DNA from 2 places in the Streptomyces sp. NPDC017246 genome. Region 1 is predicted to be linked to the other one. Evidence: riboswitches for the same ligand, from Rfam matches in the RefSeq annotation. Region 1 holds a riboswitch; the other holds the start of a gene.
The links. A riboswitch is a leader RNA that binds a small molecule or an ion and turns the genes downstream of it on or off. The one in region 1 is predicted to bind S-adenosylmethionine.
Positions count from the first base shown of each region.

Region 2: it holds a riboswitch for S-adenosylmethionine, as region 1 does, so the genes downstream of both, thrC (threonine synthase) here and ACH4MY_RS17130 (aminotransferase class V-fold PLP-dependent enzyme) in region 1, are expected to answer to the same signal.

Region 1 is NZ_JBIRMW010000006.1:401,154-408,153, forward strand. It holds gene ACH4MY_RS17105 (NlpC/P60 family protein) at 1-510, opposite strand, end outside; gene ACH4MY_RS17110 (NYN domain-containing protein) at 768-2,132, opposite strand; gene ACH4MY_RS17115 (hypothetical protein) at 2,166-2,408, opposite strand; gene ACH4MY_RS17120 (rhomboid family intramembrane serine protease) at 2,567-3,301, shown strand; gene ACH4MY_RS17125 (Lrp/AsnC family transcriptional regulator) at 3,298-3,579, shown strand; gene ACH4MY_RS17130 (aminotransferase class V-fold PLP-dependent enzyme) at 3,650-5,086, opposite strand; SAM riboswitch class IV at 5,295-5,411, opposite strand; gene trpD (anthranilate phosphoribosyltransferase) at 5,500-6,564, opposite strand; gene ACH4MY_RS17140 (cytochrome bc complex cytochrome b subunit) at 6,699-7,000, opposite strand, start outside.
Region 2 is NZ_JBIRMW010000017.1:123,518-130,517, forward strand. It holds gene ACH4MY_RS31690 (NAD(P)-dependent oxidoreductase) at 1-390, opposite strand, end outside; gene ACH4MY_RS31695 (winged helix-turn-helix transcriptional regulator) at 489-863, shown strand; gene ACH4MY_RS31700 (trehalose-6-phosphate synthase) at 860-2,305, opposite strand; gene ACH4MY_RS31705 (hypothetical protein) at 2,442-4,280, opposite strand; gene ACH4MY_RS31710 (glucosyl-3-phosphoglycerate synthase) at 4,319-5,287, opposite strand; SAM riboswitch class I at 5,436-5,580, shown strand; gene thrC (threonine synthase) at 5,574-6,884, shown strand; gene ACH4MY_RS31720 (MoaD/ThiS family protein) at 6,899-7,000, shown strand, end outside.

The sequences.
Region 1 (7,000 bases):
CTCGAGGTCGGCCAGCTTCGTGGTGGCCTCGGCCCGCTGCTGGGCGAGCGTGCGCTGCTTGGCCTGGATCGACGTGAGCACGTCGGCCTGCTGGGCGCTCAGCTGGTCGATCGCGGACGCCTTGTCGAGATAGGTGTCCGGGTCGGCGGAGAGGAAGAGCTGGAGCGCCGGGTCGATGCCGCCGGAGCGGTACTGGGCACTGGCCACCGAACCGATCTGGTCGCGCAGGGTGTTGAGCTCCTGCTGACCGCGGGCCACCTTGTCCTGAAGGTTGCCGATCTCCTTCTGGAGCTTGCCTCGGCGCTCCTCAGCGAGGTTCGCCTGCTCCGTGGCCTCTTCGGCCTCGTGGTGCAGCTTGTCGACCTTCGACTTGACTTCGTCGATGTTGGGCTTGGCGGGGGCCGCCTGGGCACCGGTCTGGGCGGTGAGAGCGACGGCGGCTGCCGCGGTCGCGGTGAGCACGGTCACACGGATGCGGCTCGGCTGCTTGGGTCGACGGTGGGACGCCACGAAGGCGAGCTCCTTCTTCCTCAGAGCCGCCCAACCGGTAAGGGGCAGGCGGTTCCTCCGCCGCCACCCCGGATGGGTGATCAACCGCGCGAAGGTTCGAAGCCTGACCCTAGTGACCAAGTTGTGATCAGTTCAAATCCCACTGGCAAAAATATCTCCCACGCACCACATTATTTACACGCATCGCACGGGCAGTGATGAGCACTTGACGATCTGCCGTCCAGAATTCGGGCATACCGCCCAGGAGTTGCGATGCTTCACGAGAGCCGCGAAAGCCGCTTCAGCAACAAGGCGGACGCGACCGGCCGCGCACCGGCCTTCGCCACTCCGTCGGCCACCTCACGGTCGGTGGAGACCACCACCACCGGCCGGCCGGGCGGCTCCGCCCGCACCAGCTGACGGATCAACTCGTCCGCCGTCACGCCGGGCTTGGAGAACAGCACCCGGACCCCGCGCGGCGGCGCGAGCAGCACCGGAGCCGCCAGCTCCGCCCCGTCGAAGACACAGGTGACCTCGGCGCCCGAGCGGGCCGCCAGGGCCGACAGGCTGCCGAGCAGCCGCAGCCGCTGCTTCTCCAGCGGCATCGTCGGATAGCCGGTCTTGGTGACGTTGTAGCCGTCGACGACCAGATGGGCCTGCGGCAGCGCGAGCAGCTGGTCGAGGAGCGCCGGGTCGGTCTCGGAGAGCGCCCGCGCCGCGATGTCCTTCGGGGACATCCGCCCCGGCTCCACGGCGTCCACGGTGTCCGCCGGGTGCATCGACACGGGCGGCAGCGCGAGTTCACGGCGCAGCCCCTGGGCGGCGTCGAGCACGGTGTCGAGCAGCAGCCGCAGCCGCATGTCCTCCACCGAGCGCCCCTCACGGGCGGTCCTCCGGCTCGCCTCGAGGGCCGCCTCGACCTCGCCGAGCCGGGCCTTGAGCCGCCGGCTCTCGCTCTCGGCGGACGACACCTGGGCCGCCGCCTCCGCCTTCGCTACATCGATCTCGCCCTGGACGCGGCGCAGCGCGGCCTCGCCGCGCTTCACGTCGCTCTGGGCGCTGCGCAGCTTGCGGTGAAGCGATTCCGCTTCCTTCCTGGCCGTCTCCAGGTCGTGCCGCAACTGCTCGGTCTCGCCCCGTGAGCGGTCCCGGGCCGCGGCGAGTTCCTCGCGCAGCCGCTCCAGTTCGCGCCGGCCCGCCTCGTCGGCCCGCTCGGCGTCGACGCGCTGGGCCTCCTCGCCCGCGGCGGCCACGAGCTTGACCCAGCCGGACGGGCGCAGCACATAGGCGGCCGCCGCCACCTCCACGGGGTCGGCGGCGGCGGGCGGGGTCCCGGTCTCGACGGCTCCGGCCAGTTCGGGCTGGTCCTGCTTGAACCGTTCGCCGATCCGCTGCCGGAACAGCGGGTCGCTCTCCAGGGCCGCCGCCATCGCGTTGCCGGCGAACTTGGCCCGCCGGCTGGCGGTGAAACGGGCGTACTGCCGCAGGGGCGCGGGCAGCTCCGCGACGGTCAGCCCGCCGAAGGCGTCAGCGACCAGCGCGACGACCCGCCGCCGTACGCCCTCCGGCAGTGGGTGGTCGAGCGTCTCGGCGGCGTCACCTGCCGCGCCGGTCGGCTCTCCACCGTGCGCGGGCTGCTCCACGATCCGTCACCCCTATGTCTTCCGCGCCGTCCCTCAGGAGGCGGCGCCCGGCCTGTCCACCAGTTCGATCTGATCCACCGCGTTGCACCAGCGGCAGCGGACCGACTCGATGGTCTCACTGACCACCTGCCGCTCCTCGACCGTCGGGTCTCCCGCGAGGTCCAGATGGACGTACTCCACGACCTTGGAGGAGCGCGTCACATCGAATCGGGTCAGGTTGCCGCAGAGCGTGCAGCGCCAGCGGGTCTCGGCGGTCGGCAGGGGAACCGTCGTCATCGTGCCGTCCTTCTTCCTGTTGCGTGGTACCAGGTGCGGGAGCCGCGGTGCGCCGTCGAACTGCGGTCGTACTGCCCGTTACCCTACGGCCTCACCGGTACCCGGGGGCACGGCGAGGCACTCTGTCCAGTTCGGCCCCGGTACGCCATGATCTGTCCATGATCGACTGGCGAGGTGCGGCCCTCGGTGCCTGGCGGGGCACACGCAGCGGACCCACGGTGACGTACGGACTGATCGCCGCCTGCTGCCTGCTCTTCGCGATCGGCCCGGTCTCCGGACTCAACCCGGCGTACGGCACGGGCGACCAGCTCCTCGCGGCGCAGGGCATGTACTTCCGCCGCTGGGGCGTCGTCCCCGCCGAGCTGATGAGCGGCGATCCCCGCGCCCTGCTCACGCCGCTCACCGCGCTCTTCGTCCACGGGAGCTGGCTCCACCTGCTGGGAAACATGCTGTTCCTGTACGTCTTCGGGGCGATGGCCGAGGAACGCATGGGCCCGGTCCAGTTCGCCCTCTTCTATCTGGGCACCGGCTACCTCGCGCTGCTCGGCTACGCGGCGGCGCACGCGAACAGCGAGCAGACCCTGGTCGGGGCGTCCGGTGCGATCTCCGGGGTGCTCGGGGCCTTTCTCTTCCTCTTCCCGCGCTCCCGCGTCACCAGTCTCTTCCCCTTCCTCTTCTTCCTTCCGCTGCGCTTCCCCGCCTGGATCGTGCTGGTCTTCTGGTTCGCGCTGCAGTGGCTGGCCGCGCGGGCGGCGGGCGCCGGTCCCGGCGTCGCCTATCTGGCCCATGTGGTGGGCTTCTCCGTCGGCTTCCTCTACGCCTGGGGGCGCTACCGGGGTGGGGATAGAGTGAAAGCCCCAGCCGCGGCGACCGAGGGAGAAAGCCAGCCGTGATCACCGCGATCGTGCTCATCAAGACCAGCGTGGACCGCATCCCCGAGATCGCCGAGTCGATCGCCTCGCTCGACAGCGTCAGCGAGGTCTTCTCGGTGACCGGCACCTACGACCTCATCGCCATGGTCCGCGTGCCCCGCCACGACGACCTGGCGGACGTGATCCCCGGCAGCATCAGCAAGATCCCGGGCGTCGAGGCCACGGACACGCATGTCGCCTTCCGTACGTACTCCCAGCACGATCTGGAGGCGGCCTTCGCCATCGGTCTGGAGTCCTGAGACTCCTCCGCGGCACGGGTGAAGGGGGCCTCCCGATCGGGAGGCCCCCTTCACCCGTACGAGTGAGTGGTCAGCCGCGGTCCGGAACGCAGCGGCCGTCCTCGGTGCGGTACTTCCACTGCGCGCCGTCCCGGACGAGCTCCTTCACGGCGCCGACGAACCGCTCGACGTGCTCGTCGGGCGTACCGGCGCCGAAGCTCACCCGGATGGCGTTGAGCGAGCGCTCGCCGGGCGCCGCCTCGGGGGCGCCGCACTCGCCCGGGTCCTGCGGGTCGCTGCCGAGCAGCGTGCGGACCAGCGGGTGGGCGCAGAAGAGACCGTCGCGGACGCCGATGCCGTACTCGGCGGAGAGCGCGGCGGCGAAGTGGGAGCTGTTCCAGCCCTCCACGACGAAGGAGATGACACCGACCCGCGGGGCGTCGTCGCCGAACAGCGAGAGCACCCTGACCTCGGGAACCTCGGCGAGTCCTTCCCGGACCGTGGCGATCAGGTGTCGCTCGCGCTCGACGAGCGCGTCGAAGCCCGCCTCGGTGAGCGCCTTGCAGGCGGAGGCGATCGCGTACACGCCGATGACGTTCGGGGAGCCGGCCTCGTGCCGGGCCGCGGTGGTGTGCCACTCCACGTCCACCCCGCCGTCCGCCCGGCGCGCCACCTTGCGGGAGGCGCCGCCGCCCGCGAGGTAGGGCTCGGAGTCCTGCAGCCAGTCGGCGCGGCCCGCGAGGACACCGGAGCCGAAGGGCGCGTACAGCTTGTGCCCGGAGAAGGCGATCCAGTCCACGTCGAGCTCCTGGACGGAGACCGGGTGGTGGGGCGCCAGCTGGGCGGCGTCGAGCACGATCCGGGCGCCGTGGGCGTGCGCGGCGGCGGCGAGCTCCTTCACCGGCCACAGTTCCCCGGTGACGTTGGAGGCGCCGGTGACGCAGACGAGGGCGGGACCGTGGGGGTCGCGGTCGGCGAGGGCGCGTTCCAGGGTCGCGACGGCCTGCTCCGGGGTGCGCGGCGCGTTGAGGTAGGTGACACGGGCGTCCCGCCAGGGCAGCAGCGAGGCGTGGTGCTCGGTCTCGAAGACGAAGACCTCGCAGCCGGCCGGGATCGTGGCGGCGAGCAGGTTGAGGGAGTCGGTGGTGGAGCGGGTGAAGACGACCTGGTCGCCGGGGCGGCAGTCGAGGAACTCGGCCACGGTGACGCGGCTGTTCTCGAAGAGGTCGGTGGAGAGCTGGGAGAGGTAGCCGGCGCCGCGGTGGACGCTGCCGTAGTAGGGGGCGTACGCGGCGACGTCGTCCCAGACCCGCTGGAGGGCCGGCGCGCTGGCCGCGTAGTCGAGCGCCGCGTAGGTCACCTCGCCGCCGGTGACGAGCGGGACGGTGACGTCCCGGCCGAGGACGGGCAGCGGGGCGGCGCAGCAGGGGTCGGCGGCCTCGGCGGTCACGGTCTCGACGGCGGTGGCGACGGTCTCGACGGCGACGGCGGTAACGGTGGCGGTGGCGACGTCAGGGCGTGCGGACATGGCGATATCTCCCGGCGGGCGGTGCGGAATGGCTTCGGTGAGCCCGTACGCGGCCGGACACGGCGGGGTACGGGTGATGCCTCGGAAGACATGGAGGTACACGGAAGTGACCCTGATCCGAGGGTGAAGTGGGGGCGTATTCGCCCTATCGCATTCGCTTGCTCACGGAAAAAGCTCCTCGAGAGACCAGGACCCCTGGTGTTCGAGGGGTCCGCGCTTGCCGTAGACCTCGCTGCCTACGGCCTGGTCATCACCCGGGGCACCCCGCCACGGACGGAGGGTTGCCGGACAGCAAGCCGGGGCCAAAACGCTGTCACTCGTGACCTGTAGAGCATCCTGCCACATGATCGACGAAGCGCAAGACCCCGGTCCGCATGCTGGACCGGGGCCGGAGGTGAATCCCGCGCGGGAGGCTAGGCGTTGCTGACGGCGATCCAGCGTTCCAGGGCCCGCCGGGCCTCACCGGAGTCGACCGCCTCCGCCGCCTGTGCGATACCGGCGCGGATCTGCTCCACCAGGGTGCCCTCCCCCGGCGCGAGCGCGGTCAGCGCCGCGGCCGAGTTGAGCAGCACCGCGTCCCGTACCGGACCGGTCTCCCCGGCGAGCAGCCGGCGGGCGACATCGGCGTTGAACGAGGCGTCCGCGCCGCGCAGTGCCTCCACCGGTACGAGCTCGATGCCGACGTCCCGGGGATCGAAGGCCTCCTCCCGCACCGAGCCGTCGCGGACCACCCAGACCCGTGACGTGGCCGTGGTGGTCAGCTCGTCCAGGCCGTCGTCGCCGCGGAAGACCAGCGCGGAGGAGCCGCGCTCGGCGAGCACCCCGGCCATGATGGGAGCCATCCGGGCGTCGGCGACGCCGGTGGCCTGGGCCCTGACCCGGGCGGGGTTGGTGAGCGGACCGAGGAAGTTGAAGGTGGTCCGGATGCCGAGCTCCTTGCGGGCGGCGGCGACGTGCCGCAGCGCCGGGTGGAACTTCACCGCGAAGCAGAAGGTGATCCCGGCCTCCTCGGCGACCTCGGCGACCCGTCGCGGGGTCAGCTCCAGGTTGACGCCGAGCTTCTCCAGGACGTCGGACGCGCCGGAGGCGGAGGACGCGGCCCGGTTGCCGTGCTTCACGACCTTGGCGCCGGTGCCGGCGACGACGATCGCGGACATCGTGGAGATGTTGACGGTCTTGGCGCCGTCGCCGCCGGTTCCGACGATGTCGACGGAGGGGCCGGGCACCTCGATCGTGTTGGCGTGCTCGTACATGGTGCGGACGAGGCCGGTGATCTCGTCGACGGTCTCGCCCTTGGCGCGCAGGGCGACCGCGAAGCCGGCGATCTGGGCGTCGGTGGCCTCGCCGCGGAGGATCCGGTCCATCGCCCAGGCGGTGTCCTCCGCGCTCTGGTCGCGGCCGGTCAGCAGACCTTCCAGGACGACGGGCCAGGAGCGGCCCGCCGACGTAGGTCCTCCAGCGGGGGTCGCAGCGCTCATGGCAGCTCCTGGTCAGTCCGTAGGGAATACGGCTCCACCCTATCGACCCCGGGGGACGGCGAAGAGCCCCGTCCATCGAATGGACGGGGCTCTTGCCGTGGCGACTTCTTCAGGAAGCCGGGGGGTTCGGGCGATCAGTGGTGGCCGTGGCCGCTCTGGATCTCCTTGTACTCCTCGACCGTGGGCTTGGCGACCTGGTTGTCGTCGCCGTAGTAGCCCTTGTTGAGCTTGACCCGGAGCTTCTCCACGCGCCCGATCTTGCGCTCCACACCGTTCTCGTCGACGGCCGGCGGAAGCTCCGCGGCGTCGTACTGCTCGTGCGCCGTGAGGCGGTGCAGCTCGCCCTGGCTGAGCGGCTCGTGGATCTCGACGAACTCACCGTGCGGCAGGCGCTTGATGATGCCGGACTCGCGGCCGTGCAGCACCTTGTCCTTGT
Region 2 (7,000 bases), on a different contig from region 1:
CGGCGGGACGGCCATGATGCCGCCGTCCAGGTACCGGGCGCCGCGTTCCTCGGCCCACGCGGCGCGGGCGCGAGCCCGGGCGGGCGTGCCGGTGACGAGGTCGACCAGGTCCTTGCCGGTCAGGTCGGCGCCGGCGAGGGTCTCCTCGACCGAGGCGTCGTCGAGGAGGCAGACGACGACGAGCGTGCTCGCCGCGACGGCCTCGGCGGCGCTGCCGGCCGTCTTCGCGCCCTCGGCGGCGAGCGGCAGGGCGCGGGCGGGGGTGCGGTTCCAGACGGTGAGCGGGTGGCCGGCGGCGAGCCAGGTGCGGGCCAGGGCGGTGCCCATCGCACCGAGGCCGAGGAGGGTGAGGGGGGTGAGGGCGGTCTGTGCCGAAGGGGTCGTCGTCATGCCCCTTAGGCTGGTTCCAGGGCCCGGAGGTGATCAAGTACGCACTTCGGAGTGGGTGGTTACCCCGGGGGAAGCCAGCAGGTCGGAAGGGTGGGGGCATGGCGACGCTGAACCGGCCCGACGAGCCGGACGGACACGTCTGTGGGATCGACACCACGATGGAGGTCATCGGCGGCAAGTGGAAGGTGCTCATCCTGTGGGCGCTCGACCAGCAGCCGTACCGCCGGTTCGGGGAGCTGCGCAGGCTCGTCCCGGGCATCACGGAGAAGGTGCTCGCCTCGCATCTGCGGGAGATGGAGGCGGACGGCATCGTGCACCGCGCCTCGTACGACGAGGTGCCGCCGCGCGTCGAGTACTCGCTGACCGAGGACGGCGTCCGGCTCAACGCGGCCCTCGAACCGCTGGCCGCGTGGGGGCGGGAACGGGCGGGCGCCCGGGCCGCCGGGGCCGGCCGGCGCCCGCCGGTCGTCTAGCCCTCCTCCCGCAGGGCCTCCAGCTGGTTCAGGAACCAGCGCTGCGGGGGCAGGGCCGTCGCCGCCGCAGCGAGCCGCTTCGAGCGGTCGGCGCGTTCGGCCGCCGGCATGGACAGGGCGGTGTGGAGGGCCTCGGCGGTCTGCGACACGTCGTAGGGGTTCACCGTGAGCGCGTCCTCCCGCAGCTCCTCGTACGCGCCCGCGCCGGTCGACAGGACGAGCGCGCAGCCCGCCTCCGAGACCACCGGTATCTCCTTGGCGACGAGGTTCATGCCGTCGCGCACCGGGTTCACCAGGGCCACGTCGGCGAGGCGGTAGGCGGCGAGGGACCGGGTGAAGTCGTCCTCCACGGAGACGACGACCGGCTGCCAGTCGGCCGTGCCGAACTCGGCGTTGATCTCCTCGGCCAGTTCCACCACCGAGGCCGTGTACTCCCGGTACGAGGCCAGGTCCTGCCGGGAGGGGTACGCCGAGGCCAGATGAACCACCCGGTCGTGCCACTCGGGGTGGGTGGTGAGCAGCTCGCGGTAGGCGAGGAGGCCGCGCAGGATGTTCTTCGACAGCTCCGTGCGGTCGACGCGGACGATGGTCTTCCGGCCGCCGGCCTCCTCGCGGAGCCGGGCCAGCCGCTCGTCCACCTCGGGGCGGTACGCGAGGGCCCGCAGCTCGTCGCCGTCGACGCCGAGGGGGTACGCCCTGACCCGGGTGCGGCCCTTCCCGACGCCGTGGCGGCGCCACCTCACCCCGTGCCAGGGGTCACCGCTCGGCCACACGCCCTCGGCCACGCCGGTCGCGTCGTCCCGCTGGGAGCAGCAGCCGATGAAGTACGACGCCCATCCCCAGGTGTGGAAACCCAGCTCGTCCGCGCCGAGCATGCCCCACAGCAGCTCCTCGACGATGTCGTCCGGCACCATCCGCAGGTACTCGGAGGACACCCACGGCGTGTGGGTGAAGTGCCCGATCCGCAGGTCCGGGCGGAGCTCCCGCAGCATTCCGGGGACCAGCGCCAGGTGGTAGTCCTGCACCAGGACCGCCGCGCCCTCGTCCGCCTCGGCGGCGAGCGTCTCGGCGAAGGCGCGGTTGTAGGCGCGGTACGCCTCCCAGTGGCGCCGGAACTCCGCGTCGAAGACGGGCTCGCGCGGGATGTCGTACAGATGGTGGTGGAGGAACCACAGCACCGAGTTCGCGATGCCGTTGTAGGCGTCGGCGTACACCTCGGGGTCGATGTCCAGCATGCGTACGCCCGGCTCGCCGGTTCCGCGCCGGACGGCTTCCCGGTCGCCCGCGCCGAGCGCCGCGCACACCCACAGGCTGTCCTGCGGGGAGATGGCGCTCAGCCCGGAGATCAGGCCGCCGCCGCCCCTGCGGGCGTAGAGCTCACCGTCCTCGCCGAGCACGTACGAGACGGGGCCTCGATTGGATGCCACAAGAACAGAAGCCATGGGGCGAACCTAGCCCGTCCCGTAAACGCTCAAACGTACGTATACAAGACGGGCTGATCCGGCCACGGAGGGTCAGCGGCGGGGCGGTGGGGGTCGGCGGGAGGTCGGCGAAGGGGCAGTGGGGGTCAGCGGGGCATCAGGGCTCGCGCCGGCCGCGCATCGCCGCCTTCGCGACCAGGCCCGTCGCCGCGAGGGCGAGTCCGAGCGCGCCGAGGAGCCACAGCCGCTCGCCGTTGTTGCCGGTCTCGGCCATCGAGCCGCTGTTCCCGCTGTTCCCTCGGGGTCCGGGGGCCGGGGGAGCGGGAGGGGCCTCGGCGAAGGCCGGGGTCGGGTCCGCCGGGGTGGGAGTCGGCGTGGGGGTGGGGGTCGGCGTGGGGGTGGGGGTCGGCGTGGGGTCCGCCGGGGTCGGCGTCGGCGTCGGCGTCGGGGTGGGGGTCGGCTTCGGCTGAGGCCTGTCGAGCACCGGCGTCACCTCGCAGGCCGGGTCCTCGCTGCCGTTTCCGCAGGTGGAGCGGGGTGTCTCCACCACCACCCTGGTGCGGAGCCGTCCGTCGCCGGTCGCCGGGTTCTTGATCTTCACCGAGTAGGTGACGGTCGCCGTCTTCCCGGCCGGGACGGTCCCCACGTACCCGATCTTCCGTGCTGTGGAGGTGGCCCTGCCCAGGTTGGTCCTGACGTCCCCGTTGTAGGTGGCGTCGTCGAGGATTCCGGTGAGGTCGTCGCCGAACGTCAGGTTCGGGTAGTCGAGGCCGCTGATGTTCTTCGCGGTGATCGTGTACGTGAGGGTGTCGCCCGGCTTCACCGTGCGGGAGCTCGCCGTCTTGGTGATCTCCAGGTCCGGGACCGGTACGGAGAAGGCGAGGGAGGAGGCCACGTAGGTGTCGCCGCGGGTGGAGAAAGTCAGATCGGCCGAGGTCGCGCCCTGGGGGACGGCCCCGTCGGGGATCTCGAAGGTCTTGGCGTCGATGCTCAGGTTGTCGACGAGCCCGGGGGCGACGGCGCCGTCGTCCTCGCCGACGAAGAAGTTGCCGGCGTTGCCGGTGTGGGCCCCGGTGACGTTCTCGCCGTCGACGAGGAAGGTGTCGCCGGGAGTGTTCCGGTCGCCCTCGTACGCCGTGACACCGGCCCGCGCCGTGCCGCCGCCGCGGCGGAAGCCGTCCACGGTGATCGTGGTGGCGGGCGAGGCCGACCGCTGGAGGACATGGCCGCCGTACACGTACACGTTCCGCCGCACGGGGGCGCGGACCGGGTCGGGGCCGGGGAACCTGTGGACGACGGTCAGGGACCAGCCCGCCACGCAGCCCTTGCCGTCGGGCGCCCAGATGTTGCCCACCGCCACCCGCGCGTCCGTCCCCGTGACGCCCGCGAAGGCGGCCGTGACGTCCGACTCGCCCGTGTAGTAGTGCGGGCCGTTGGTGTCGGCCGGGTCGGCGACCATGCTGTCGATCGAGACGGGGGTCGCCGCGCCCGCGCCGACCTTGATCACCGGGGTGGTGGTCGTCGGGTCGCCCGGCGAGGTCCCGGCATCCGTGCCGGAGATGTCGCAGCGCTTCAGCCGCGCTCCGCTCGGCCCCGTGTACGTGCCGTCGTTGCCGCCCCAGAAGAGCCGGGCGTACGCGACCTCGGCGCCCTCCGGGATCTTCACGTGGCCGGTGCTGGAGCCGAAGTCGACCGTCCCGCCGGTGGCCGTGCCCGCGGCGTCGAGGCGCTGCATCACGAAGGTGTTGTTGTCGTCCGAGCCCTGGCCGCTCGCCGCGGTCGCACAGCGGGCGGCCAGGTCGGCCGGGGCGGCCGGGCAGCCCATGACCGTGTTGCCGATGGTCGTGAAGTCCCCGTACAGCGATGCGTCGTACCGCTTGCCGAAGGGCTCGACCACGTCCGCCGCGGCCGGTCCCGCCGTGGTGAACGCGAGCGAGCCCGCCGTCAGTCCGATGACCGCGAGCACCCTGCCCAGGTGATGTTGTCTGAAGCGCATAAAAGGGCAATGTATGCAAAACGGATCATCATGGGGCGTTACGCCACGCGGCGGCGCGCGTACTCCACGATTTCGGCCATCGGCGGCCGTTCCTCCGTGTCCACCGCGTACGTCCGCGGCTCGAAGCCCTTCTCGCCCCGCTCGAACTGGGTCAGCCGCGGCCGCACCAGATGCCCCCGCGAGAGGCGCAGCTGCGCCGTCCGGTAGATCGCCGCCGCCATCCGGCCGAGCGCCAGCCCGTCCTGGTGCCGGTGCTTGCGGACCCCGACGTCCACCTGGGCGAGCGCGTCCAGGCCCACGGTGTGCAGCGCGTCCACGAGCAGTCCCAGCTCCACTCCGTAACCGACCGGGAAGGGCAGCCGTTCGAGCAGCGACCGGCGCGCCGCGTACTCGCCGCCGAGCGGCTGAACGAAACCGGCCAGCTGCGGCCAGTGCAGATTCAGCAGCGGACGCGCCACCAGCTCCGTCACCCGGCCGCCCTGACCCGCGGTCTTTCCGCCGGTGAGCCCGTTGAACTCGGGGCCGAAGGGCCGGTCGTACATCGCCTTGACGAAGTCGACGTCCGGTTCGGTCAGCAGCGGGCCCACGATCCCCGTCACGAAGTCCGCGGAGAAGTCCCGCAGATCCGCGTCCACGAAGCAGATGATGTCCCCGCTGGTCACCATCAGTGACCGCCAGAGGACCTCGCCCTTGCCCGGCACGGCCGGTATCCGGGGGAGTATCGCGTCCCGCGCGACCACCCGGGCTCCGGCCGCCGCCGAGACCTCCGCCGTGCGGTCCGTGGAGCCCGAGTCGATGACGACCAGCTCGTCGACGAGCGGCACCGCCTCCGACATCAGCTCGCGCCGGATCACGGTGACGATGTCCCCGACCGTCGCCTCCTCGTTCAGCGCGGGCAGCACCACGCTGACCCTCGTCGAACGCTTCGCGGCGAGGATCCGCTCCAGCGGTCGATCCGTCACGGACCAGGACCGCCGGTCCAGCCAGCGCTCCACCTCTTCCAGCACGTGATCTCCATCTCGCGGTTCGGACGGCCGGTCCAAGCGTCCGGGCCTTCGGTTACAGTCTTGAACAACGCGGATGCCCGATGCACGTCGGGGTGCCGACCGCGTCGGAGCGCAGGAACGAAGTTCACCGCGCTTCACAATCGAATACCGCTCATCCAGAGGGGCAGAGGGAAACGGCCCGTTGAAGCCCCGGCAACCCTCCAGTCGGTTACTCGTCCTCCAGCGAGGTCCCCGACTCGGGAAGGTGCCAAATCCGTCGCATGGCGAAAAATTCGTCATGCGAAAGATGAGGAGAAAGGGCCTCGCCTCCATGGCTGTTCAGACTGTTACCCCCGCGACCACCGTCGACCTCGGACCCGCGTCCGGTCTTTCCTGTCGCGAATGCGGTGAATTCTTCCCGCTCGGCCCGATCTTCGCCTGTGAACTCTGTTTCGGACCGCTCGAAGTCGCCTACGAGCTCCCCACCGGTGACCCCGAGGCGCTGCGCAAGCAGATCGAGGCCGGCCCCGCCAACATCTGGCGCTACGCCCCCCTGCTGCCCGTCCCGGCCGACGTCGCCGAGAAGCCGAACCTGAACCCGGGCTGGACCAAGCTCGTCCAGGCCGACAACCTCGCCCGCGAGATCGGTGTCGCCCCCGGCAAGCTCTTCGTCAAGGACGACTCCGGCAACCCGACCCACTCCTTCAAGGACCGGGTCGTCGCCCAGGCCATCGAGGCCGCCCGCGCCTTCGGCTTCACCACCCTCTCCTGCTCCTCCACCGGCAACCTGGCCGGCGCCGTCGGCGCCGCCGCCGCCCGCGCCGGCTTCCGCTCCTGCGTGTTCATCCCGCACGACCTGGAGCAGGGCAAGGTCGTCATGGCCGGTGTCTACGGTGGTGACCTCGTCGCCATCGAGGGCAACTACGACGATGTGAACCGCTTCTGCTCGGAGCTCATCGGCGACCCGCTCGGCGAGGGCTGGGGCTTCGTCAACGTCAACCTCCGCCCGTACTACGGCGAGGGCTCCAAGACGCTGGCGTACGAGATCTGCGAGCAGCTCGGCTGGGTCATCCCCGACCAGCTGGTCATCCCGATCGCCTCCGGCTCCCAGCTCACCAAGATCGACAAGGGCCTCCAGGAGCTCATCAAGCTGGGCCTCGTCGAGGACAAGCCGTACAAGATCTTCGGCGCCCAGGCCGAGGGCTGCTCCCCGGTCTCCGTCGCCTTCAAGGCCGGCCACGACGTCGTCCGCCCGCAGAAGCCGAACACGATCGCCAAGTCGCTCGCGATCGGCAACCCGGCCGACGGCCCGTACGTCCTCGACATCGCCCGCCGCACCGGCGGCGCCGTGGAGGACGTGAACGACGAGCAGGTCGTGGACGCCATCAAGCTGCTCGCGCAGACCGAGGGCATCTTCGCCGAGACCGCGGGCGGTGTGACCGTCGGCGTCGCGAAGAAGCTCGTCGAGAACGGGCTGATCGACCCGAACCTCACCACTGTCGTCCTCAACACCGGCGACGGACTCAAGACCCTGGACGCGGTGGCCGACACCTCTCAGGCGACCGTCACCATCCGCCCGAGCCTCGACGCGTTCCGCGACGCCGGCCTGGCCCTCTGAAAGGTTACGAAGACATGGCCGTGAACGTCCGCATCCCCACCATCCTCCGCACCTACACGGGCGGGCAGTCCGAGGTCCCGGCGGAGGGCGCGACCCTCGCCGAGGTCATCGCCGAC